Regions from separate parts of the Mesorhizobium sp. B2-4-1 genome, predicted to be linked through region 1. Evidence: riboswitches for the same ligand, from Rfam matches in the RefSeq annotation. Region 1 holds a riboswitch; each other region holds the start of a gene.
The links. A riboswitch is a leader RNA that binds a small molecule or an ion and turns the genes downstream of it on or off. The one in region 1 is predicted to bind cobalamin.

Region 1 (5,373 bases):
GGCCGAATTCGCACGCGGCGGGGATTCTGACTCCCGAGGCGCGCGCCGTCTGCAGCACCGTCTGGCCGGCGACGCATGCGGCATCGACGTCCGAAATCGAGAACCGGATCGGCGTCGCGGCTTCGACAGGAATGGCTGCGCCGTCTCCAGTCGGCGAGGCGAACGGCGCCGGGATTTCCTCCACCAGCGGCGCTGCAAAGCTCTCCTGATGGTATCTCGCCATGTCGAAGCCGGCGGCTTCGAGCATGCCGCGCACGGCACGCATGAAGGGGTCGGGGCCGCAGCAGAAGATTTCGCGCTCTCGGAAATCAGGCGCCAAAAGCGGCAGCCGGATGGCGTCGATGCGGCCCATATGGCCGAACCAGCCTTCCCGGCTCGACCGCTCCTCGATCATGAAACCGAGCGACAGGCCGGGCATGCGGCTGCCGAGCAATTCCAGCTCCTTGCGGAAGATGATCTCTTCGGGGCGGCGGGCGCAGTTGACGAAGCCGACATCGGTCCATGGCGCGCAGTCATTCAGCCAGCGCAGCATCGACATCATCGGCGTCACGCCGGAGCCGGCCGAGATGAACAGATATTTGGCCGCCGGGTGGCTGTGCAGCGAAAAGTCTCCGGCCGGCCCATACGCCTTGACGTGCGAACCAGGCCTCAAATGGTCGAACATCCAGCGTGTGCCGGTGCTGCCGGCCTGCGCCTTCACCGTCACCGCGATCGAGAATGGCCGTGAAGGCGAAGACGACAGCGTGTAGGTGCGCATCAGCAACCCATCCGCTGTCGGCAGTTCCAGCGTCACGAACTGGCCCGGCTTGTAGCGGAACCAGGTCTGGTTGTCGGAACGGAAGGTGAAGGTCTTTACATCAGGCGCCTCGTCGCTCACGCCGATCACTTCCAGCACCTGGAGCCTGTCGTTCCAGGGCGCCATCTGATCGAGATGGCGATAGAGGCCGAGATCCGTCATCGCATTCATCCCTCACCTCTCAAGCAACGCTGCGCAGGGCCGGCCGGCCGTCTTCGGCGAGACGCGGACCGATGAAACGCGCGTACCAGTCGACGAACTGGATGACGCCGCCTTCGTGCAGTTCGGAATAGGGGCCGGGTTCATAGGCCGGCGACAGGATGCCGAAGGCGTTTTCCTCGACGATGCGACGATCCTGGCCGTTGGTCTCGGTCCAGACATGGGTGAGTTCGGCAAGGTCGTAGTCGACGCCCTCGACCGCGTCCCTGTGAACCAGCCATTTGGTCGTCACCGCGGTCTCGGTGGCGCTGATCGGCAGCACGCGGAACGTGACGGCGTGGTCGCCAAGGATGTGGTTCCAGGTCGTCGGATAGTGATAGAGCAGCAAGGAGCCGATGCGGTCGGTGGCAACGCCGTCGGACAGGTTCTTCTTGACCGCGCGTTTTCCCGTCATCGTATAACTGACGGCATCGCGCAGCAGCGGCGCGCGGGTGGCACGGTACTGTCCGGCCGGGTCGATGCGGAACCTGCTCGGCAGGCCGGCCGCCTCGCACTTGGCCCAGTGCGACAGCATCTCCGGGTCGCTGTCAGCGTCTTGCACGCCAGTCACGGTCGGCGCCTCCGGGAAGGTCTTGCAGAGCTCCGGATGGTTGCCGGCGCAATGATAGCATTCGCGGTTGTTTTCCCAGACCAGCTTCCAATTGCCCTTCTCGACGATGGTGCTCTCGAAGGCGACCTTTGCTTCGCGCAGCCGATGCGGCAGCAAATAGGGTTCGATCATCGTCCGCATCGGCGCGAAATCCGCCGGCTCGTCGGCGAGGCAAATGAAGATGTAGCCGCCGACGCTTTCGCAGGCGACCGGCTTCAGGCCGAACTGGCTCTTGTCGAAACCCTCGGCCATCTGCCTGGCGAACAGCAGCCTGCCGTCCAGTTCATAGGTCCACTGATGGTAGGGGCAGACGAGCTTCGCCGCCGTGCCCTTGTCTGTGTTGCAGACGCGGCTGCCGCGATGGCGGCAAGAATTGTGGAAGGCGTTGATGTTGCCCTTCTGGTCGCGCACCAGCACGACAGGATAGTCGCCGATCTGCACGGTGATGAAGCTGCCGGGCCTGGGCAGTTCGCAATCATGGCCGATGAACAGCCAGTCGCGGTACCAGATCAGCTCCATGTCGAGCTTGAAGTAGTCGGCGTCGGTATAGAAGGGCTGCTCGAGTGAGAAGCCGTCCCTGCGGCCTTGCAGCCGTTTCAGCATGTCGTTGCGCGCATCCATGTCCTGTCCTCGCATTGAAGTCCTGTCCTCACATTGAAGGACTGAACGGAAGGGAGAGAGGAAGGATCAAGCCGCGCGCCGGCTTGCGCCGGACATGCACCATCCGCCTCTTGACCGCCCGCCGCGATCAGTCGAGTCCAACATCTCAGGCTGGTTTCCGGGCTCTGGAGCTGTCCTTGCGGACTGTCGCGACACCTTCCCAGGCCTTTGCCCAGTGGTCTCCCGTTGCGACCTGAACTCCACCACCGTTGCGGGGGCAGCGCCGGATTCTGACCGGCTTCCCAATTCTCCGCCTCGTCGTCACGCGGCGGCACCTGAGATGGCAGGATCTAACCATGATCGCCGGCTTGTCGTCGGCATGAAAACGACATCGCATCCATGCCGCGCGACACGCACTGAAAACGGTGCGGCCGCCGTTGCAGGGGCAGAAAGCCTCAGGTCGCCGCCTCGGATTCCGTCTCGTGGCGGAGGCAAAAAAGGTAACGGTTTCGAAAAGTGACTATTAGCGCCCTCTAAAATCGAACCGAACGGTTCGTTTCTGTTGACGATGCGTGCAGGACGGTGTGAACACTGGGCCTTCGACACAGTTGGTGATCGCGCGGTCTGTTAGAATAACTATTTGATAACAAATGGAAAAAAACGAATGTAGAAGGCCCTGGCACAATTTCAAGTGGTGGAAACTTGGTCCACACGGAAAAACTTCGTGATTGGAAATGGCGGTATGGCTTTCCCACATCGGGGCTGTCCGAACGACGCGATTTCCTCCCAAGACACGCCGCTAGACGGACGGAAAAATACTGGAGTATCAAAAAATGAAAAAGATCATTCTCACTGCCGCCGCCCTTCTGGCTGTTTCCGGCAGCGCCTTCGCTAGTAGCGACCATTATGGTTCGAATGCCCCTGCGGCCACCGCCGTCGACAGCTCGTACACCGCTTCGACCAAGAAGTCGGAACCGGCTGCCCAGACGCCTGTCCAGGGTGCCGATCGCAACCTCTTCGGCAACAACTAACAGCCGATCTCCAGTTGACGGCGGGCCTTCCGCCGTCCTGGCGAAATTTGAGAATTCAGGAGACTTGAAATGAAGAAGATCGTTCTTGCTGCCGCCGCCGTCCTGGCCGTTTCGGGCAGTGCTTTCGCCAGCAGCGACAACTATGGCTCCAATGGCGCCAACCAGCCTGCCGTCACCTCGGTTGACAACGCGCACACGGCTTCGGTCCAGAAGTCGGCGCCGTCTGCCCAGGCGCCTGTGCAGGGTGCTGATCGCAACCTCTTCGGCAACAACTAACAGCCGATCTCCAGTTGACGGCGGGCCTTCCGCCGTCCTGGTGAAATTCGAAAATTCAGGAGACTTGAAATGAAGAAGATCATCCTTGCTACCGCCGCCGTTCTGGCGGTTTCGGGCAGCGCTTTCGCCGGCAGCGACAACTATGGCTCCAATGGCGCCAACCAGCCCGCGGCCACTTCGACCGACAGCTCATACACCGCTTCGACCAAGACGTCGGCTCCGGCTGCCCAGGCACCTGTTCAGGGTGCCGACCATAACCTCTTCGGCAACAACTAACAGCCGATCCTGCAGCAGATGGCGGGCAAGCCCGCCTCTGCGGTGGAATTTGAGAATTCAGGAGACTTGAAATGAAAAAGATCATCCTTGCTGCCGCCGCCGTCCTGGCCGTTTCGGGCAGCGCTTTCGCCAGCAGCGACAACTATGGCTCCAATGGCGCCAACCAGCCTGCCGTCACCTCGGTCGACAATGCGCACACGGCTTCGATCCGCGACAGCGGCTCGCCCGTCTACAAGCTGCTCAATTCGTCGGGCGATGTACACAAGTCCGCCCCTCAGGGCAGTGACCGGAATCTCTTCGGCCACTAACAGCCGAAGCTGACACCAAACAGGAGCGGCGGGCTTTGCCCGCCGCTCCTGTTTTTGCGTGACCGGCAATTAATTCATGGCCTGCTCTCAGGCCGCTTTCGCTTCCGTCTCGTGCAGCGCGAAGGATCGTCCATCCGCGTCGAAGATATGAAGGTCTCCGGCGTCGGCGCTCAGCCGCAGTGTCGCCCCGCGCTTGACCTCGACATTGCCCGGCAGCTTGGTCACCAGCGGCAGGTCGGCGCGGCCGATGTCGACATAGACGAGTTGCACCTCGCCGAGCTGCTCGACATAATCCACCGTTCCTTCGAACAGATAGTCCGTGCCGCCGGCGATCGTCAGGTCCTCCGGCCGCACGCCGAAGCTCACCGACGCGCCCTTGGCCGAGGCCGGCGTCGCGATCGGCACCGTAGCCTTGCGGCCGCCGACATGACTGATGACGGTCGGATTGCCCGATTTGTCGATGGTCGCCGGCAGGATGTTCATGGCCGGCGAGCCGATGAACTGGGCAACGAACAGATTGCCGGGTTTCTTGTAGAGTTCCATCGGCGTGCCGACCTGCTCGATATGGCCCTCCTTCAGCACCACGATGCGGTCGGCCAGCGTCATCGCCTCGACCTGGTCGTGGGTGACATAGATCATGGTGGTGTTGGGCATCGATTCCTTGAGCTTGGCGATCTCGATGCGGGTGGCGACGCGCAGCGCGGCGTCGAGGTTCGACAGCGGTTCGTCGAACAGGAACACCTTCGGGTTGCGCACGATGGCGCGGCCGATGGCCACGCGCTGGCGCTGGCCGCCCGACATCGCCTTGGGGAGGCGGTCGAGATAGTTGGTCAGCTGCAGGATCTCTGCCGCCTGGCGCACGCGCTTGTCTATCTCGGCCTTGCTTTCCTTGCCGATCTTCATCGAAAACGCCATGTTGTCGTAGACCGTCATATGCGGATAGAGCGCGTAGGACTGGAACACCATGGCGATGCCGCGTTTCGACGGCGGCACGTCGTTGACCACCTCGCCGGCTATTCTGAGCTCGCCCGAGGTGATCTCCTCGAGCCCTGCGATCGAGCGCAGCAATGTCGACTTGCCGCAACCCGACGGCCCGACGAAGACGATGAACTCGCCCGATTTGATGTCGAGGTCGATGCCGTGCAGAATGTTGAGATTGCCGTATGATTTCTTCACTTGCCTCAGCGTGACATCGGCCATGTTTCCCTCCAGTGGTCCCTAGAATTCAGTCGATGCGCCCGAACCAGGCGCCGTAGCCGCCGAGGCGGATGGAGCCGG
Region 2 (5,373 bases), on a different contig from region 1:
CGCCCTCCTCCATCCGGTCAACCAGCCGCGAGACGCTGATCGGCTCGATTTCAAGCAGTTCAGCAAGCCGCGCCTGCGAAACGCCCGCTTCCTTGGCGACGCGAACCATCAGGCGCCATTGCGCCGAGGACAGGCCAAGGCCGCTGGCGCGCGCTTCGAAGCGCTTTCGCATCAGCCGCTGCACGTCGTGGATCAAAAATCCCAATCTGTCTACGCCTTCGGAAACCATGAGTGGCATATATAATAAGCGTGCTTATCATTCAAGTCCGGCATTGTTCCAGAAGCCAGCAAACGTGCATGGCAGCCGTGCAGCACAATCATGGCTGCGTCCGATGATTTTCGGCTGCCGCTACACCCATCACAAGCGGTTACGGATCAGCATGGTGACAACGAAGAAGGCGCCGAGCGAGCTGGTGATGATGCCGATCGGCAGTTCCTGCGGCGGCAGCAATGTGCGTGCCAGAAGGTCGCTTGCCAGCAACAGGACCGCCCCGAACAGCGCGCAACTTACGATCAGGCGCAGATGCAGCGGACCAGCCAGCGGCCGCGACAGATGCGGGATCATGAGGCCGACGAAGCCGATGACGCCGGCGACCGAAACCAGGATCGCGGTCGAAAACGCGGCGACCAGAAACGTCGTCCGTCGCATTCGCGCCACCGGCACGCCAAGACTTTCGGCGGCATTTTCGCCGGCCAGGAAAGCGTCCAGCCGGCGATGATTCCACAGCCCGTACGCCGCAATCGTGCCGGCCCCAAGCGCACCTAGCCAGATATTGTCCCACCGCGCCAGGCCGAGCCCGCCCATCGTCCAGAACAGCACCGAATGGGCGGCGCGCTGGTCACCGGCAAAGACCAGGTAATTGGTCAATGCGGTGAACATGAAGGAGACCGCAAGTCCGGCGAGGATCAGCCGTTCGGGGCCTTGTCCCCTCACCCGCGCAACCAGCAAAAGCACAACGCAAGCCGCCAGAATACCGCCGGTGAACGCGGCGATCGGTAGCGTCCAGATCCCGAAACTGTCGCCGAAGACGGTGATGACGGAGACAGCGCCGGCGGCGGCTCCCGACGAGAGACCGAACAGGAACGGATCGGCAAGATCGTTGCGCGTCACCGTCTGCAACAGCGCGCCGACCACGCCCAGGCCGCCGCCGAGACAGATGGCCAGGATGGTGCGCGGCAATCTGAGGTCGACGACGATCCTGCCGACCGGGCCGGACACGTCATGCCCCTTCAATCCGATCGCATGGCCAAGTGCTGCAACGACGTCGCCCAGCGGGATCATCGTCGAACCATAGGCGATCGATAGCAGCGCGAGCGCGGCCATAGCCGACGCGGCCGCCATCATGGCCAATACGAATGCCTTGTGCCGCAAAGTCATCTTCCCGGTTAAAATGCTTCCGGATGCATCGCCCTGGCGATCTTGCCGATCGCTTCGATGTTGGCCGGTCCGGGTGTCAGTTCGGCATAGCGAAGCGCCACGAAGCGTTCGTTCTTGACCGCGTCTATCTCCTTCATTGCCGGATGCGCTTTCAGGAAATCGAGCAGCTTCCGGTAGCCGCCGCCATCCTGATAGTCGAGCAGGATGAGGAATTGCGGATTGCGCGAGGCCACCGTCTCCCAATCCGTGTTGCCCCAGCTGGTGTCCATGTCGGCCATGATGTTGTCGCCGCCGGCCGCGGAAATCATGGCGTTGGGAATGGCGAACTTGCCTGATGTGAACGGCTTGTCCTCGCCGGAATCATAGAGGAAGACGCGCGTTCCCCTGCGGTCGCCGACCTTTGCGGCGATTTCGGCGAGCTGCGCCTTCCAGCCGGAGACGAGCTTATCCGCTTCGGCCTCCTTGCCGAAGATCTTGCCCAGCTTCTCGACATCGCCATAGAGCAGGTCCATCGAAGCGGCAGGCCGGTTCTTGTCGAGATGGACGCAGCTTTCCGTCAGCACCAGGGTCTTGATGCCGTGTGGCGCCAGCGTATCGGGCGTCACCTCGCCGCCCGGCTTCATGCCGTAATACCAGCCGGCGAAGAAGAAGTCGGGCTCGACAGCGACCAGGTTTTCCAGCGTCGGATATTTGGGCGCCAGTTCCGGGATCGAGCCTTGCTCGGCCTTGAATTCGGGGCCGACCTTGTACCATCCGGTGATGCCGGTCAGGCCGACGATCGACGGCTGCAGCTTCAGGGCGAAGGCCATCTCGGCCATGTTGAGATCGTGAATGACAGCGCGCTTTGGAGGCGCGTCGAAGGTCAGCGACTTGCCGCAGCTGTCGACCGTCACCGGAAAGGCGAAGGCCGTAGAGGCCAGCAGGGAGAAGGCAAGAGATACGGCAAGGCGTTTCACGGATGTTGCTCCTTCGTTGCACGGGAATTGGATCTGCGCTCACGAAGATGGCGCGGCACGGTTCGGAACCTCGAACACCGTCAGCTCGCGGTCCTCCGTCGGGTGGCGCAACCTAAAGACGTCGACACCGAAGATCTCGCGGATCAGCTGCTGAGTGAGTGCTTCGCGTGGCGGCGCCAGCACATGCAACCGGCCATGGCCCATCACCGCGACCCTGGTGGCGAAAGGCGTCACCAGCGCCAGATCGTGCAGCACCGCGATCACGGTCATGCCGAGGCCTGCAACCAGTTCGAGCAACTCGCTGCGCGCCCGCGGGTCGAGATGGTTGGTCGGCTCGTCGAGGAACAGGATCTTCGGCTCCTGTGCGATGGCGCGGGCAAGCTGGGCGCGCTGGCGCTCGCCGCCCGACAGCGAGCCGATGGTGCGGCCAAGCAGCGGCAACAGCCCGGTCCGGCGCAGCGCCTCGACGACAATGTCGCGTTCCTCGCTCCTGTGCCTGCGGCCGGTATGCGGAACCCGGCCGAGCTCGACATAATCGATCACCGCCAGCCGTGGATCCGGTTGATCGGTCTGGCCGACGACGGCGATGTGCAGCGCCCGCTCGGCGGTCGAAATCCTGTCCAGCAGGCGCCCGGTGAGCTTCACTTCGCCCGAACTCGGCCGCAGCATGCCCGACAGCATGCGCAGCAATGTCGTCTTGCCGGCGCCGTTGGGACCGATGATGGCGAGACGGTCGCCCGCCGCCACCGAAAGGCTGACCGGATGCACCAGATGCAGGCCATCCGCCGCCGCGGCCAGGTCGCGGGCCTCGAGAAGCGGCGCGGTCATGGGCAATTCCTTGCAGGGCCTGCCGGAATACGGGCCAGCGTCTTGCTTGCCAATCCTGCCGGACGCTGGCCTGAATTCACCTCGGTGGCGATATCGCGGCAAAGCGTGCACACGATGATGCGATGCATGGGAATGCAGTGAATGCGATCGATGGAGCCGTCCAACTTCCGTCACTTTCAAAAATGGCGACGGAAGGAAGCTGGCTTGAACCGGTCGACAAGACCGAACCCCGCGTCTCCTCCCGGCACACCCCGTCCGGTCAACCCATGCAGATGGCAGGTCTCCTGGCTCGCGGGTCGTTGCGCCATCCTGCCTTCCCAGCCTTGCCGGCCAGTGGCTTCTCGGATTTTGCTCGCCGCTTACAGTTGCGGGGGCAGCCATGGCTTCGACCCGAAAATCGGGCCTCACCATGTTCCCTTTTCACCCCTCGCCTTGCGGCGCGGGGACCATCACGAGTCGCAGCCTAGGATGCAGGCAGCGTCGAGGCAAGGTCGATGCATGTTCTGTTATAACGATACAAACGTGTGGTCAATCACTATCGCGCGCCACCAGTTCCAGCGGCCAGACCTCGCGAATGATCTCTGGCCCTTTCGCGCCGGCGAAAGCCGGGAGCGAGGCGAGCAGGATTTCGCCGAGCCGCCGCCCCATCGGGTCAAGGCTCGGACGAAAGCCGGTCAGCGCCGGCGAGAAATAACGGCAGAGCGGCGTGTCGACGATGACGATCACCGCGACATCCTGCCCGGGCTTGATCCCCATTTCGGCGAGCGCTTTGCAGCCGCCGAGCGCCATCGAGTCGTTGTTGAAGATAATCGCGGTCGGCGGATCCTTCGACCGCATGACTTGCGGTGTCACCGCGTAGCCACCGGCTTCGTTGATAAAACCGTCCACAATCAGGCCGGGATCGACTTCGATGCCGTGCCGCCGCAGCGCCTTGCAATAACCCTCCAGAAACAGATAACCGAAATTCAGGTCAAGCGACGGCCGGATGGCGGCGATGCGGCGGTGGCCACGCGCAACCAGCCGGTCGACCGCATCGGCGCCCGCCTTCTCGAAATCCAGATCCAGAGAGGGATAGCTGTCGTCGCCGGACCGGCTTCGGCCGAGCGTCGCGAAGGGAAAGCCGGCCTTGCTCAGATAGTCGATGCGATCGTCCTCGCGCCGCGTCCAGGCCAGTACGACGGCATCGGCACGACGCGTCTCGACGACGCGGCGCAGCCGCTCCTGTTGATAATCCGCCGGCGCGCCCATGACGATGATCAGGTCCAGCCCGCACTCGGCCAATGTCGCTTGCAGTCCGGTGAGGAACGGAATGAAGAACGGCTCGCCATACTGCTGGTCGCCCGGATGCGGCTGCAGCATGAAAGCCACGGCATGGGTGGTGCCGCGGCGTAGGTTCCTGCCCGAGTGGTTCGGTGAATAATTGAGCTTCCGGGCCGCCTCGAGCACGCGCTGGCGTGTCTCGGCGTTCACGTCGGCGCGCCCGTTAAGCGCGCGCGAGACTGTACCGATCGAAATGTTCAGGTGCCGCGCAAGATCGTGAATGCTGGACGCCAAGACCTCCCCCTCCTGCTTCTGGCTAGCACCAGCCGGTCGTGCGGCCAAGGCGTTTCAGAGCCGACGGTACAAATCCGATTGACAATATATGCCATCGGGTGTGTCATCGTAAACGTTTACGGAAGTCATTTACGGACTGCCGTGGGTGCCAGCCAGGAGGGGTTGGCCGGAGGAGCGCTGGATGATGCACGTCGTCCTGGTCGGGTGCGGAGCCATGAGCAAAACCTGGCTCGAGGCCATCAGCCAATCCCCTGCCGTCAAGATCGTCGGTCTCGTCGACCTCGACGCCGACAGGGCGCGCCAGCGGGCACGCGAATACGACCTCGCCGGGGTCGCGATCGGGACCGATCTCGACGTCGTTCTCTCCCAGACCAGACCCGATGCGGTGTTCGACGTGGTCGTGCCTGCCGCCCGTCGCGCCGTGGCGAATTCGGCCTTTGCCCATGGCTGTCATCTGTTGACGGAAAAGCCGCTGGCCGACAGCCCGGACAATGCGCGCGCCATCATCGACGATGCGCGGCGCGCCCGGCGCATCCATGCCGTGGTGCAGAACCGCCGCTACGTCGCCAACGTCCGGCGCATCCGGCGCTTCCTCGGCTCCGGCGCCATCGGCGCTGCGACCAGCATCCATGCCGATTTTTTCATTGCGCCGCATTT
Region 3 (5,373 bases), on a different contig from region 1:
AACAAAAGCCAGAGATTCCGGGTCTTTCAGGCTGGAGACGAAGATGGGGACGGGGAGCATGTCGCGCTGCCGTAGCGCCTCGAAAAGCGCGTCGATCGGCGCGACATCGGCGGCGAGCAGCATCGAGCGGTAGAAGAGGACGGGAATCACGGGTGGGTTGACGTTGCCGGCGTCGAGTTCCGTCACACCCCCCTCTGTCCTACCGGACATCTCCCCCGCAAGGGGGGAGATTGCTCTTTCATCGACGATTTCGCCTATCGCGGATGGTCGAGATAAATCCCTGTCCAAGGGGACAGAAGAGGAGCCGGCCTTGATGACAGCCGATCTCCCCCCTTGCGGAGGAGATGTCCTGCCGGACAGAGGGGGGTGTGAAGGATCGTCAACATTCGATAAGTCCGGCTTCTCCACGACTCCGCGCCCCGGCTCATAAAACCCGGCTTTCGGCACGCTAACCGGTTCGGCAAATTCGGCATCAGACCCCGCCAACCGCGCCAGCCTGCGCACCAGCGCGCTCATATTGGCCGGGCCGCCCTGGCGGAAATAATTGAGCAGCCCGTCCAGTTCCTCGCGCGGCAGCGTCGAGGCTTCGATCAGCCTGATATCCTCGTCGTGGCTTTCACCGGGAAGCAGTGCCAGCTTTATGCCGCGCTCACGGGCAACCACGGCCAACTGGTCGCAGCCGTAGCGCCACCACTCGTAACCGCCGAGAATACGCACCAGAATGACTTTGGCGTTACGGGCGACGCTGTCGATCCAGAGGTCGACGGACATGGGGTGGCGCAGGTCGCGCAGCGCGGCCAGCCGCATCGTGGGCAGCCGATCGGCGTCGCCTTTCCAAGCCGCTGCCAGTCCGGCCAGGTCGCTGTCCGTGAAGGACAGCGCCACCATCTCCGCCGGCGTCTGCCGCAGATCGACCGGCTCGGCGAGATCGTCGAGCGAGGCGGATGTGGTGGTGAGGATGTGCATCGCGGTCGGTGTTGCCTCAGCCGGCGAGGATATGCTCGATCGCCGGGCGGTTCAGCCCCTTGAGGCCGATGACGACCAGGCGCGAGCGGCGGTCGTCGTCAGCCGTCCAGGCGCGGTCGTAGTAATGATTGACGCGCGGACCAACGGCCTGGAGCAAAAGCCGCATCGGCTTGCCGCCGACCTCGACGAAGCCTTTCACCCGCAGCACGTTCTCCTGTTCGGCGGCGGTGGCGACGCGCTTTGCCAGGTCGTCCGGGTTGGCGATCGAGGGGATGTCGACGATGAACGTATCGAAGTCGTCGTGCTCGTGGTCGAAGGCGCCGTCATGATGGGACTTGCGGTTCTCGATGTCGTCCTCGACGGCGAGGCCTAGCCCGAGCAGCACGGACGGATCGACCTTGCCATGAGCCGTCGGCACGACCTTCACGGCGCGGGCGGAGTGTTCGCCAATGATGGCGTTGGCGCGAGCCGAACCTGCGGCATCCATCAGGTCGCTCTTCGACAGGATGATGAGGTCGGCGCAGGCGATCTGGTCCTCGAACACCTCCTCGACGGGGTCGTCATGGTCCAGTGTCTGGTCCTGCGCGCGTTGCGCCTGCAGGGCGTCCATGTCGTTGGCGACGCGCCCCTCGGCGAGTGCCGGACCGTCGACCACGGCGATCACGCCGTCGACTGTCACCCGGCTCTTCACCGTCGGCCACTGGAAGGCCTGGACCAGCGGCTTGGGCAGAGCCAAACCTGAGGTTTCGATCAGGATGTGGTCGACTTTCGGCGTCAGCGACAGGATCTGGTCGAGCGCCGGGACGAAATCGTCGGCGACGGTGCAGCAGATGCAGCCATTGGCCAGTTCGACGATGTTTTCCTCCGGGCAGGTGTCGATGCCGCAGCCCTTGAGTATCTCGCCGTCGATGCCGATGTCGCCGAATTCGTTGACGATGATGGCGATACGCTTGCCGCCCGCGTTTTCCAGGAGATGGCGGACCAGCGTGGTCTTGCCGGCACCCAGGAAGCCGGTGACGACGGTACAGGGGACGCGGGAGAGAGTGGCGGCGGAAACTGCGGCGGTCATGATCAGTCCTTCAGCATGTCGAGGGGAGGAATGCGGGCGACGAGGCCGCGCTTGAGGGAATCCGGACGGCCGCGCCACGGAATGAGGCCGTTGGTCGAAGCGGCGAAGAGTTTCGCGCCGGTGACGAGATCGGCGCCGCTGGCGATGTTCAGGTCGCCGAAGACATAACTCCAGCAGCCGTCGCGAAGAATCGCGGCACTGAGACGGCGCTTGCAGTTGCCGAGGCATTCGACGGTGCGGACACGGACATTGTCGGCCGTTGCGGCTTGGCGCGTATCTTGAGCCAAAACTTCGCCGGCGCGGGGATGGGCATCGGAACCGGTCTCGTCGCGGCAGGAAGCGCAGATGATGACAGTGACGCCGGCCAAGGCGTCGCTATCGCCAGACAAGTCGCTATCGCCAGACAAAATGTCCGCTGTTTCAGCCGGGAAACTGCTGTCGCGTTCCAAATCGGGCTCCTTGCCCGGAAAACCCGCCGGGCGATCGGATTCTTATGTCTCAGACGGCAGGTCTCCTGGCTCGCGGGTCATCGCCTTCGTGCCGCCTTCCCGGGACCGTCCCAGTGGTTTTCGGCCTTGGCTCGTCGCTTACAGTTGCGGGGACAGCCGCGGATTTGAAATCGAGATTTCGCACCGCATTCCCTCTTGGCTCCTCCCTTTGCCGAGAGGAGACCGTCTGGAATGGATTTAGGCTCTTGCAGGCGGCGGTGTCAACGCGCGTCTACGACACGGCAATGTCGGCGAGCGGCTGCCCAAGGTCGCCGGCGGGCGTAACCTCGATCCGTTCGAGGCCGAGCCAGCCCTGCATCTGCGTCAATTCCTGGAAGAGTTGCGCGGCGGTTTCAGGCGGCGCGCCGGGCTCGGCATAGGCCGCGTGGACGCGTAGCACGCTGGCCGGCCGGTCGGCCTTGAGGTCGACGCGCGCCACGATCCTGTCGCCGAGCAGGAACGGCAGGACGTAATAGCCGTATTGCCGTTTTTCGGCAGGGGTGTAGATTTCTATGCGGTAGTGGAAATCGAACAGCCGCTCCGTGCGCGAGCGCTCGAAAACGACCGGATCGAACGGCGCCAGCAAGGCGCGGGCCTCGATTTTTCGTGGAATACGGGCCTCCTTATGGAGGTAAGCCGGTTTGTTCCAGCCCTCGACACGCACCGGCACCAGCTCGCCTGTTTCAACCAGCTCCTCCAGCCGGCCCTTCATGTCGGCCGGCGACAGGCGGAAATAGTCGCGCAGGTCGCTTGCTGTCGCGACGCCATGAGCGCGGGCGGATATCCGCAGCAATTCCCGATGCGCGTCCTCGGCTGACGGCACCGGCAGATCGAGGATCGCCTGCGGCAGCACGCGCTCGGGCAGATCGTAGAAGCGTTCGAAGCCACGGCGGTGCGCGGTGGTGATGCGTCCTGCCCAGAACAGCCATTCGAAGGCATGCTTGGCGTGGCTCCAGCCCCACCAGCCGCCGGATCCTTTCTGGCCTTCGAGCGCGGAAGCGGCGATCGGGCCGCGCTCCGCGACCTCGCGGTAGATCTCTTCTATATAGGCGGCGTGCTCACGGCCCCATTTGGCCAGGCCCAGATACATTTCATCGCCACGCTCGGCGCGCTGCATGCGCCAACGCATCAACGGATAGGTCTCGACCGGCAGGAAGGAAGCCTCGTGCGCCCAGTATTCGAAAACCGTGCGCTTGCGCGTGACGGCGGCGTTGTCGAGCAAGGCGAACGGGTAGGGACCAAGGCGCGAATAGAGCGGCATGTAATGAGCGCGCACCACCGCGCTGACGGAATCGATCTGCAGCAGGCCGGTACGCGAGAGCACGCGGGCGAAGTGGCGTCGGTCGGGCGTGCCGGCGGGGCGGGGATCAGTGAACCCTTGGGCGGCGAGCGCGATACGCCGGGCCGTGGCAAGCGAGATCTTTTCCTTCATTCGGATGCGACTCTGATGGCTTGTTGAGCGTCGTTCGGACAGTTGATTCCGGCCATGCTAGCAGGGTTTTGGCGGCAACTCTGTCAGGAGAGAAAAGTGGAGTAAAAAGCGAAGGAAATCAGACAGGAGCGGATCGGACCAGTTTCTTCCCTTATGCCGTCCAGGCCAGTGTTTTGAACAAGGTTTGACTTGCTTCGCCGGAAGCGCTGCGCTAACCCTCGCCGCGTTGCAGCAAAGGCCCCTTAAAACGGTTCAGCGGTTAAACTGTCACGCTTCCGAAATGGGGTCTGGTGCTGTAATCAAAATGGATTGGCGCCAACGGAAAGCCGCAGCATGAACGCACTTCTCAGTTCGTACCTGCCCATCGTCCTGTTTATCGCAGTGGCGGCGGCTGTCGGCGTCGCGCTTATCGTGGCGCCGTTCCTGGTGGCCTACCGCAATCCCGACCCGGAAAAGCTTTCCGCCTACGAATGCGGGTTCAACTCGTTCGATGACGCCCGTATGAAGTTCGACATCCGCTTCTACCTGGTGTCGATCCTGTTCATCATCTTCGACCTGGAAGTGGCCTTCCTGTTTCCGTGGGCGGTGTCGTTCTCGAAAATCGGCATGCTCGGTTTCTGGTCGATGATGGTGTTTTTGGCGGTGCTGACCATCGGCTTTGCCTATGAATGGAAAAAAGGAGCGCTCGAATGGGATTGAGCGACAGTTCCGGCACGCTCGTCGCGCCGAAGCCCAAGGGTCTGATCGATCCCAATACCGGCAGGCCGGTTGGGTCCGATGATCCGTTCTTCCTCGAAATCAACAACGAACTCGCCGACAAGGGCTTTCTCGTCACCTCGACCGAGGCGCTGATCACCTGGGCGCGCAGCGGCTCGCTGATGTTCATGACCTTCGGCCTCGCCTGCTGCGCCGTCGAGATGATCCACACCTCGATGCCGCGTTACGATTCGGAGCGGTTCGGTGTTGCTCCTCGCGCGTCTCCGCGCCAGTCCGACATCATGATCGTTGCCGGCACGCTGACCAACAAGATGGCCCCGGCGCTGCGCAAGGTGTACGACCAGATGCCGGAGCCGCGCTACGTCATCTCGATGGGCTCCTGCGCCAATGGCGGCGGCTATTACCACTATTCCTATTCGGTGGTGCGCGGCTGCGACCGCATCGTGCCGGTCGACATCTATGTGCCCGGCTGTCCGCCGAGCGCCGAAGCGCTGCTCTATGGCATTCTTCTGCTGCAGAAGAAGATCCGCCGCACCGGCACGATCGAACGGTAAATCCATGGCCGCATCCCTGAGCGAACTGTCGACCTATCTCGGCGAAAAATTGATTGGCCGCGTCAATGAAGCAGTGTTCGCCTATGGCGAACTCACCATCCATGTCGAACCGCGCGATCTGATCGAAGTGGTGACTTTCCTGCGTGA
Region 4 (5,373 bases), on a different contig from region 1:
ATCGCCGGGAACGATGTCGAAGCGGCCGGTCTTCCATTCTTGCTTGGCCTGTTCGATGCGCTCCTTGGAGGACGAGACAAAATTCCACCAGATGTAGCGCTTCGAGCCCAGCGAGGCACCGCCGAAAAGCATGAAATGGGCACCAGCCTGTGAGGATACGACGATCTCGTCGCCGGGCCGGAACACCAGAAGCCGTTCCGCCGGAAACACGTCGCCGGAAATCGAGACCTCGCCTTCCAGCGTATAGATGGCGCGTTCTTCCGCGTCAGCAGGGATTTTCACGCTGGCGCCGGGCGCCAGCCTGAGGTCGGCGTAGAGCGTCTCGGAATCGGCTCGCACCGGGGAACGCAGCCCCTGGAAATCGCCTATAACGATGCGGCCGCTGACGCCTTCCGCGTCGATGTCGGGAAGCCGCGCGACAGCGGTGTTTTCGAAAACCGGCGCCACTTCCTCCTTGCCGTCCGGCAGCGCCAACCATGTCTGCAGCCCCGAGATCGACATCGGCGCGCCGCGCAGTTCTTCCGGCGTGCGCTCCGAATGGACGATGCCGCGGCCGGCGGTCATCAGGTTCACGTCACCCGGCTCGATCACCATCTCGGTGCCGAGCGAATCGCGATGCCTGATCCTGCCGTCGAACAGGTAGGTGACCGTCGACAGGCCGATATGAGGATGCGGCCGGACGTCGAGCGCCTGACCGGCACGCAGGATGGCCGGGCCCATGCGGTCGAAGAAGATGAAGGGACCGACCAGCCGCCTTTTGGCAGTCGGCAAGGCGCGGCGAACCTGAAAACCGCCAATGTCCTTGGCGTTCGGAATGACCATCAATTCGATCTGGTCGCTGGCAAAGGCATCGCCGGCTTCAGGATCCTTCCCGGGAAAGAAGCTCATGAACTCTCCTTGTCAGCGGCCGATGGCTGCTTTGGCCAGATCAGGCAAAGCGGATCGCCGCCTTCGCCCGCAGCTTGGCCGCAACCTCCTCGCGATTGCGCGGATGCTGGTTGGTTTCAAGCGAATCGAGAAGCTCGCGCGCCGACGCCGCGATGGCCTCGACGGCATGGTCGAATGCGTGCTGGTTCTGCTTCGAAGGCCGCGTCGTTCCGCTCAGCTTGCGAACGAATTGAAGGGCTGCATCGCGCACCTCGTCGTTGGTCGCCGGCGGATCAAAATTGAACAGGGTCTTGATGTTTCTGCACATCGCTTCCGTATCTCCTCTTGTCCTGGAGCCGTTTCAATCGGGACGCGTTCTATCCTCAATCATGATCATGTCAAAAACCAGAGAGACGGCTGCGTGCCTCAATCCGCGTCCAGCGGCTCCGTCCCGACCGGCTTGCCGTCGCGGGACAGCCTGATCTTCTCCACCTTGTCCTCGGCCGCCTTCAGCAGCCGGTCGCAATGCACCTTCAGCGCCTCGCCGCGCTCGTAGATCCTAATGGACTGGTCGAGCGGCACATCGCCACGCTCCAGATCATCGACGATCTTCTCCAGCGCGTCGAGAGCCTGTTCGAAGCTCATCGCCTTGACGTCTTCGTTGGTTTCACCAGCCATCATTCATCCTTTCATCAGTCGCCCGACATGGGCGGCGACCGAAAATGCCAATCCTTGCAGATCGTAGCCGCCCTCGAGCAGGCTGACGAGCCGGTTGCCGCTGTGGCGCGCCGCGCGCTGCATGAGTTGGCCGGTCGCCCAGTCGAAATCATCCTCGGTCAGGTTGATCTCGGCCAGCGGGTCGCGATGATGCGCATCGAAGCCGGCCGAAATAATGATCAGGTCGGGTGCAAAATTGTCGAGCGAGGGCAGCACGCGCGACAGGAAGGCATCGCGGAACGCCTCGCTGCCGGTCTGCGGCGCAAGCGGCGCGTTGACGATGTTGCCGGCGCCGGTTTCGTTCTTTGCTCCGGTGCCGGGGTAGAGCGGCATCTGGTGCGTCGAGCAATAAAGCACGGACGGATCGTCCCAGAAAACATCCTGCGTGCCGTTGCCGTGATGCACGTCCCAGTCGACGATGGCGACACGTTCGATATCGTGTTTGCGCTGTGCATAACGTGCGGCGATGGCCGCCGTGTTGAACAGGCAGAAGCCCATCGCGGTCGCTTTCTCGGCATGATGGCCGGGCGGCCGGGCGGCGACGAAAACGTTGTCTGCCCTGCCGGCAAAGACGTCGTCGACGGCGGCGTTGGCGGCTCCGATCGCGGTGATCGCCGCCTGCCAGCTCTTCGGGCTGGCCGTTGTGTCGGCATCGATGCGGGCGATGCCCGTCTCGGGAATGGCGGCGCGTACCCGCTCGACGAAATCCTCGGGATGCGCGTAGAGAATGGTGACCTCATCGCCTTGTGGCGCCTCGAGGCGGTCGAGCGCGGCAAAAGCCTCGTCGTCGAGCACGCGCTCAATGGCGCGCAAGCGGTCCGGCCGCTCCGGATGGCCGGGTGGCGTGATGTGCTCGAGGAAGATCGGATGGGTGTAGAGACGAGTGGCCATGCTCCCTATCTAGTGCCCCGGCGCGGCGATGGCCATGCATTGCGGCCTGATGGCTGGGGAAAATCGCGCCTGCGTCCATTCGCGTCGCCGCGGGGATTGGCGGCGCAGGGGCTTCGTCGTAAAGTCCCGGCCACTGCCTGGTGCCCGCCGCGAGCGGGAGAATCGGGAACACGGTTTGATACCGTGGCGTGCCCAACGCTGTAAGGGGGACCGCGCCGGTAAATGCCACTGTCGATGACGGGAAGGCGCCGGATGCGGGTTGATCCCGAGCCAGAAGACCGGCCTGGCAGGCATCGTCATCCGCATGGTCAGGCGGACGGCAGTTGATTGCAATCGCAAGGGGACAAGCGATGCCGGACAATATGACCATCCCCGTGGGTGACGGATTCGACCAGATGGCGCGCGATGCGGTCTACCGCGCCATGTTCACGCGGCGCGATGTCCGCAGCCATTTTACATCAGAGGCCGTAGACGACGAGGTCTTGGCGCGGCTGCTGCTTGCCGCCCATCACGCGCCATCGGTCGGCTTCATGCAGCCATGGAATTTCATCGTCATTCGTGGCACCGAACGACGGGAACAGGTGCGCGACCTGTTCCTCGCGGCGCGCGAGCAGGAATTGCCGGCGATCGAGGAAGAGCGGCGGGCGCTCTACCGCAAGCTCAAGCTGGAAGGCATCTGCGAAAGCGCGCTCAATATCTGTATCACCTGCGACCGCCGACGCTCACAGGGTTCGCCGCTGGGACGCTGGCACAATCCCGAGATGGATCTCTACAGCACGGTCTGCGCGGTGCAGAATTTCTGGCTGGCGGCGCGCGCCGAAGGCGTCGGCGTCGGCTGGGTCAGCATTATCGAGGCGCAGGCGTTGAAAGGCCTTCTGTCGATTCCCGAGCATGTGACGCCGGTGGCCTATCTCTGTGTCGGCCGTGTCTCGGAGTTCGCGCCGAAACCGGACCTCGAAACACATGGCTGGGGGCGGCGGCTGCCGCTGCCCGAGCTGATCATGAGCGAGACGTTTTGCGGACAGGGCGAAGTTCCGCTCAAATCAACGATCGCACGCCTCAAGGCGGCAACATGCGAAAAGTCTGACAAACTCTTGATTTGATTGCCGATACGGCATGCCCAGAGCTGCCGGCGGCCTGCCGTCGTCAGGCGGCTCCGGCATCCTTCCTCAACAATCCTTCGAGCAGTTGCTTGAATGCCGCCACCACGGTCTTCGACGTCGCTTCCGGGTCGTTCGAATTGGCGATCCGCTGCGCCGCCTGGCTGCTCGCCCCGTTGATCAGCCGTGCCGCGGTCTCGGGGTCTACGCCCGGGACAACCACCCCGTCGCCCTGCAGCGTCGTCAGGTGATCGGTCATCGACGCGACGCAGGCATTGGCGTTCGGCCATTGCGCGGGATCCCCCAGCACGGCCGGACCGTCCCGAAACATGATGCGCTGGATTTCCGGCTCCAGCGCCATTTCGATGTAGCTCGTGCATTCGTCGACGAAGCTTTGCCAGCGGGTCGGTGCTTTCGCTGCAACCTCATTCACTCGTGCCGCCATCTCGGCGTCTATCTCGGCGATAACCGCCTGCAAAAGCCCCTTCTTGTCCCCGAAATGATGATAGAGCGCACCGCGCGTCAGCCCGGCCGATGCGGTGAAATCATCCATCGATGCCTCGGCATAACCAATCGTTCCGAACGCATGCCGGGCCGCGGCAATCAATTTGGCGCGCGTTTCGGCGATCATTTCCCTGCGGGGCTTGTGCATCTCTTCTGGCCTTATCCACATACGTCACGTATGCCAATTGACATACGCGACGTATGATCTATTTAGTATTCATACGCGTCGTATGTAATTTCCGAATCGCCTTTTGTCGAGGAACGGACCATGCAGAACCCCTATTCCGAGATCTTTCGAGCCCCTGGCGCCAAGGGCTTTGCCGCTGCAGGCTTCATGGCGCGCCTGCCGATCGCCATGGCGCCGATCGGCATCGTGGCGATGCTGTCGCAGACGCGTGGCGAATACTGGCTGGCGGGTGCCGTCTCGGCGACATTCGCGCTGGCCAACGCTTTCCTGGCGCCGCAGATCTCCAGGCTGGTCGACCGCCTCGGCCAGACATGGATCGTCGTGCCCACCACCATCATCTCCGTGCTGGCATTCCTGCTGCTGATTGCGTCGGCCAACCAGGATTGGCCGGTATGGACATCGTTCGTGTCGGCGCTGCTGGCAGCGGCCATGCCCAGCATGCCGGCAATGGTGCGCGCGCGCTGGACCGAGCTTTTTCGCGGCCGGCCGGAGATGAACACAGCCTTCGCCTTCGAATCGGCGGCCGACGAACTGGTCTATATCGCCGGCGCGTCGCTGTCGGTGGGCCTCAGTGCGGCGCTGTTTCCGGAAGCAGGCATGCTGGCGAGCACGTTGTTTCTCGCTTTGGGCTCGATAGCATTCATCCTGCAGCGATCGACGGAGCCGAAAGTGCGGCCGGTGGACCATGGTTCGACTGGCTCGGCAATCCGCCTGCGGCCGGTACAGATCATCACCTTCGCCCTGATCTTCATCGGCGCGACCTTCGCGACGACGGAAGTGAGCACGGTGGCGATCACCAAGGAGTTCGGCCAAGCCGGTGCCGCAAGCCTGGTGATCGGCGTCTATGCGCTGGGATCGTTCGTGTTGGGCATCGTGGTCGGCGCGCTCAACCTCAAGACGCCGCTACAGCGCCAGCTGACCGTCGCGGTCGCCATCATCGCAGTCAGCACGATTTTGCCGCTCACCGCCGACAGCGTGCCGATTTTGGCGCTGACCGTCTTCATCAGCGGCGTGGCGATCTCGCCGACTTTCATCACGGCATTCGGCCTGATCGAACGGCATGTGCCGGAAGCGATGCTGACCGAGGGCATTACCTGGGTGACAACG

Region 2: linked by a shared signal. The riboswitch ahead of FJ949_RS06435 (ABC transporter ATP-binding protein) and the one ahead of FJ949_RS28910 (aromatic ring-hydroxylating dioxygenase subunit alpha) in region 1 are both predicted to bind cobalamin.
Region 3: linked by a shared signal. The riboswitch ahead of FJ949_RS10000 (DUF1636 family protein) and the one ahead of FJ949_RS28910 (aromatic ring-hydroxylating dioxygenase subunit alpha) in region 1 are both predicted to bind cobalamin.
Region 4: linked by a shared signal. The riboswitch ahead of bluB (5,6-dimethylbenzimidazole synthase) and the one ahead of FJ949_RS28910 (aromatic ring-hydroxylating dioxygenase subunit alpha) in region 1 are both predicted to bind cobalamin.

Annotation. Positions count from the first base shown of each region.
Region 1 is NZ_VFVN01000018.1:66,213-71,585, reverse strand. It holds gene FJ949_RS28915 (hybrid-cluster NAD(P)-dependent oxidoreductase) at 1-958, opposite strand, end outside; gene FJ949_RS28910 (aromatic ring-hydroxylating dioxygenase subunit alpha) at 978-2,225, opposite strand; cobalamin riboswitch at 2,356-2,558, opposite strand; gene FJ949_RS28905 (DUF680 domain-containing protein) at 3,038-3,235, shown strand; gene FJ949_RS28900 (DUF680 domain-containing protein) at 3,305-3,511, shown strand; gene FJ949_RS28895 (DUF680 domain-containing protein) at 3,581-3,787, shown strand; gene FJ949_RS28890 (DUF680 domain-containing protein) at 3,859-4,095, shown strand; gene ugpC (sn-glycerol-3-phosphate ABC transporter ATP-binding protein UgpC) at 4,183-5,295, opposite strand; gene FJ949_RS28880 (alpha-glucosidase) at 5,321-5,373, opposite strand, start outside.
Region 2 is NZ_VFVN01000002.1:372,027-377,399, forward strand. It holds gene FJ949_RS06420 (MarR family winged helix-turn-helix transcriptional regulator) at 1-229, opposite strand, end outside; gene FJ949_RS06425 (iron ABC transporter permease) at 359-1,378, opposite strand; gene FJ949_RS06430 (ABC transporter substrate-binding protein) at 1,387-2,334, opposite strand; gene FJ949_RS06435 (ABC transporter ATP-binding protein) at 2,374-3,162, opposite strand; cobalamin riboswitch at 3,419-3,628, opposite strand; gene FJ949_RS06440 (LacI family DNA-binding transcriptional regulator) at 3,691-4,716, opposite strand; gene FJ949_RS06445 (Gfo/Idh/MocA family oxidoreductase) at 4,898-5,373, shown strand, end outside.
Region 3 is NZ_VFVN01000003.1:297,476-302,848, forward strand. It holds gene cobN (cobaltochelatase subunit CobN) at 1-966, opposite strand, end outside; gene cobW (cobalamin biosynthesis protein CobW) at 983-2,035, opposite strand; gene FJ949_RS10000 (DUF1636 family protein) at 2,038-2,484, opposite strand; cobalamin riboswitch at 2,522-2,726, opposite strand; gene FJ949_RS10005 (winged helix-turn-helix domain-containing protein) at 2,756-3,955, opposite strand; gene FJ949_RS10010 (NADH-quinone oxidoreductase subunit A) at 4,289-4,654, shown strand; gene FJ949_RS10015 (NADH-quinone oxidoreductase subunit B) at 4,645-5,226, shown strand; gene FJ949_RS10020 (NADH-quinone oxidoreductase subunit C) at 5,231-5,373, shown strand, end outside.
Region 4 is NZ_VFVN01000006.1:414,711-420,083, reverse strand. It holds gene FJ949_RS18470 (pirin family protein) at 1-888, opposite strand, end outside; gene FJ949_RS18465 (DUF2277 domain-containing protein) at 929-1,195, opposite strand; gene FJ949_RS18460 (exodeoxyribonuclease VII small subunit) at 1,294-1,545, opposite strand; gene FJ949_RS18455 (histone deacetylase family protein) at 1,549-2,475, opposite strand; cobalamin riboswitch at 2,597-2,777, shown strand; gene bluB (5,6-dimethylbenzimidazole synthase) at 2,826-3,578, shown strand; gene FJ949_RS18445 (TetR/AcrR family transcriptional regulator) at 3,622-4,227, opposite strand; gene FJ949_RS18440 (MFS transporter) at 4,348-5,373, shown strand, end outside.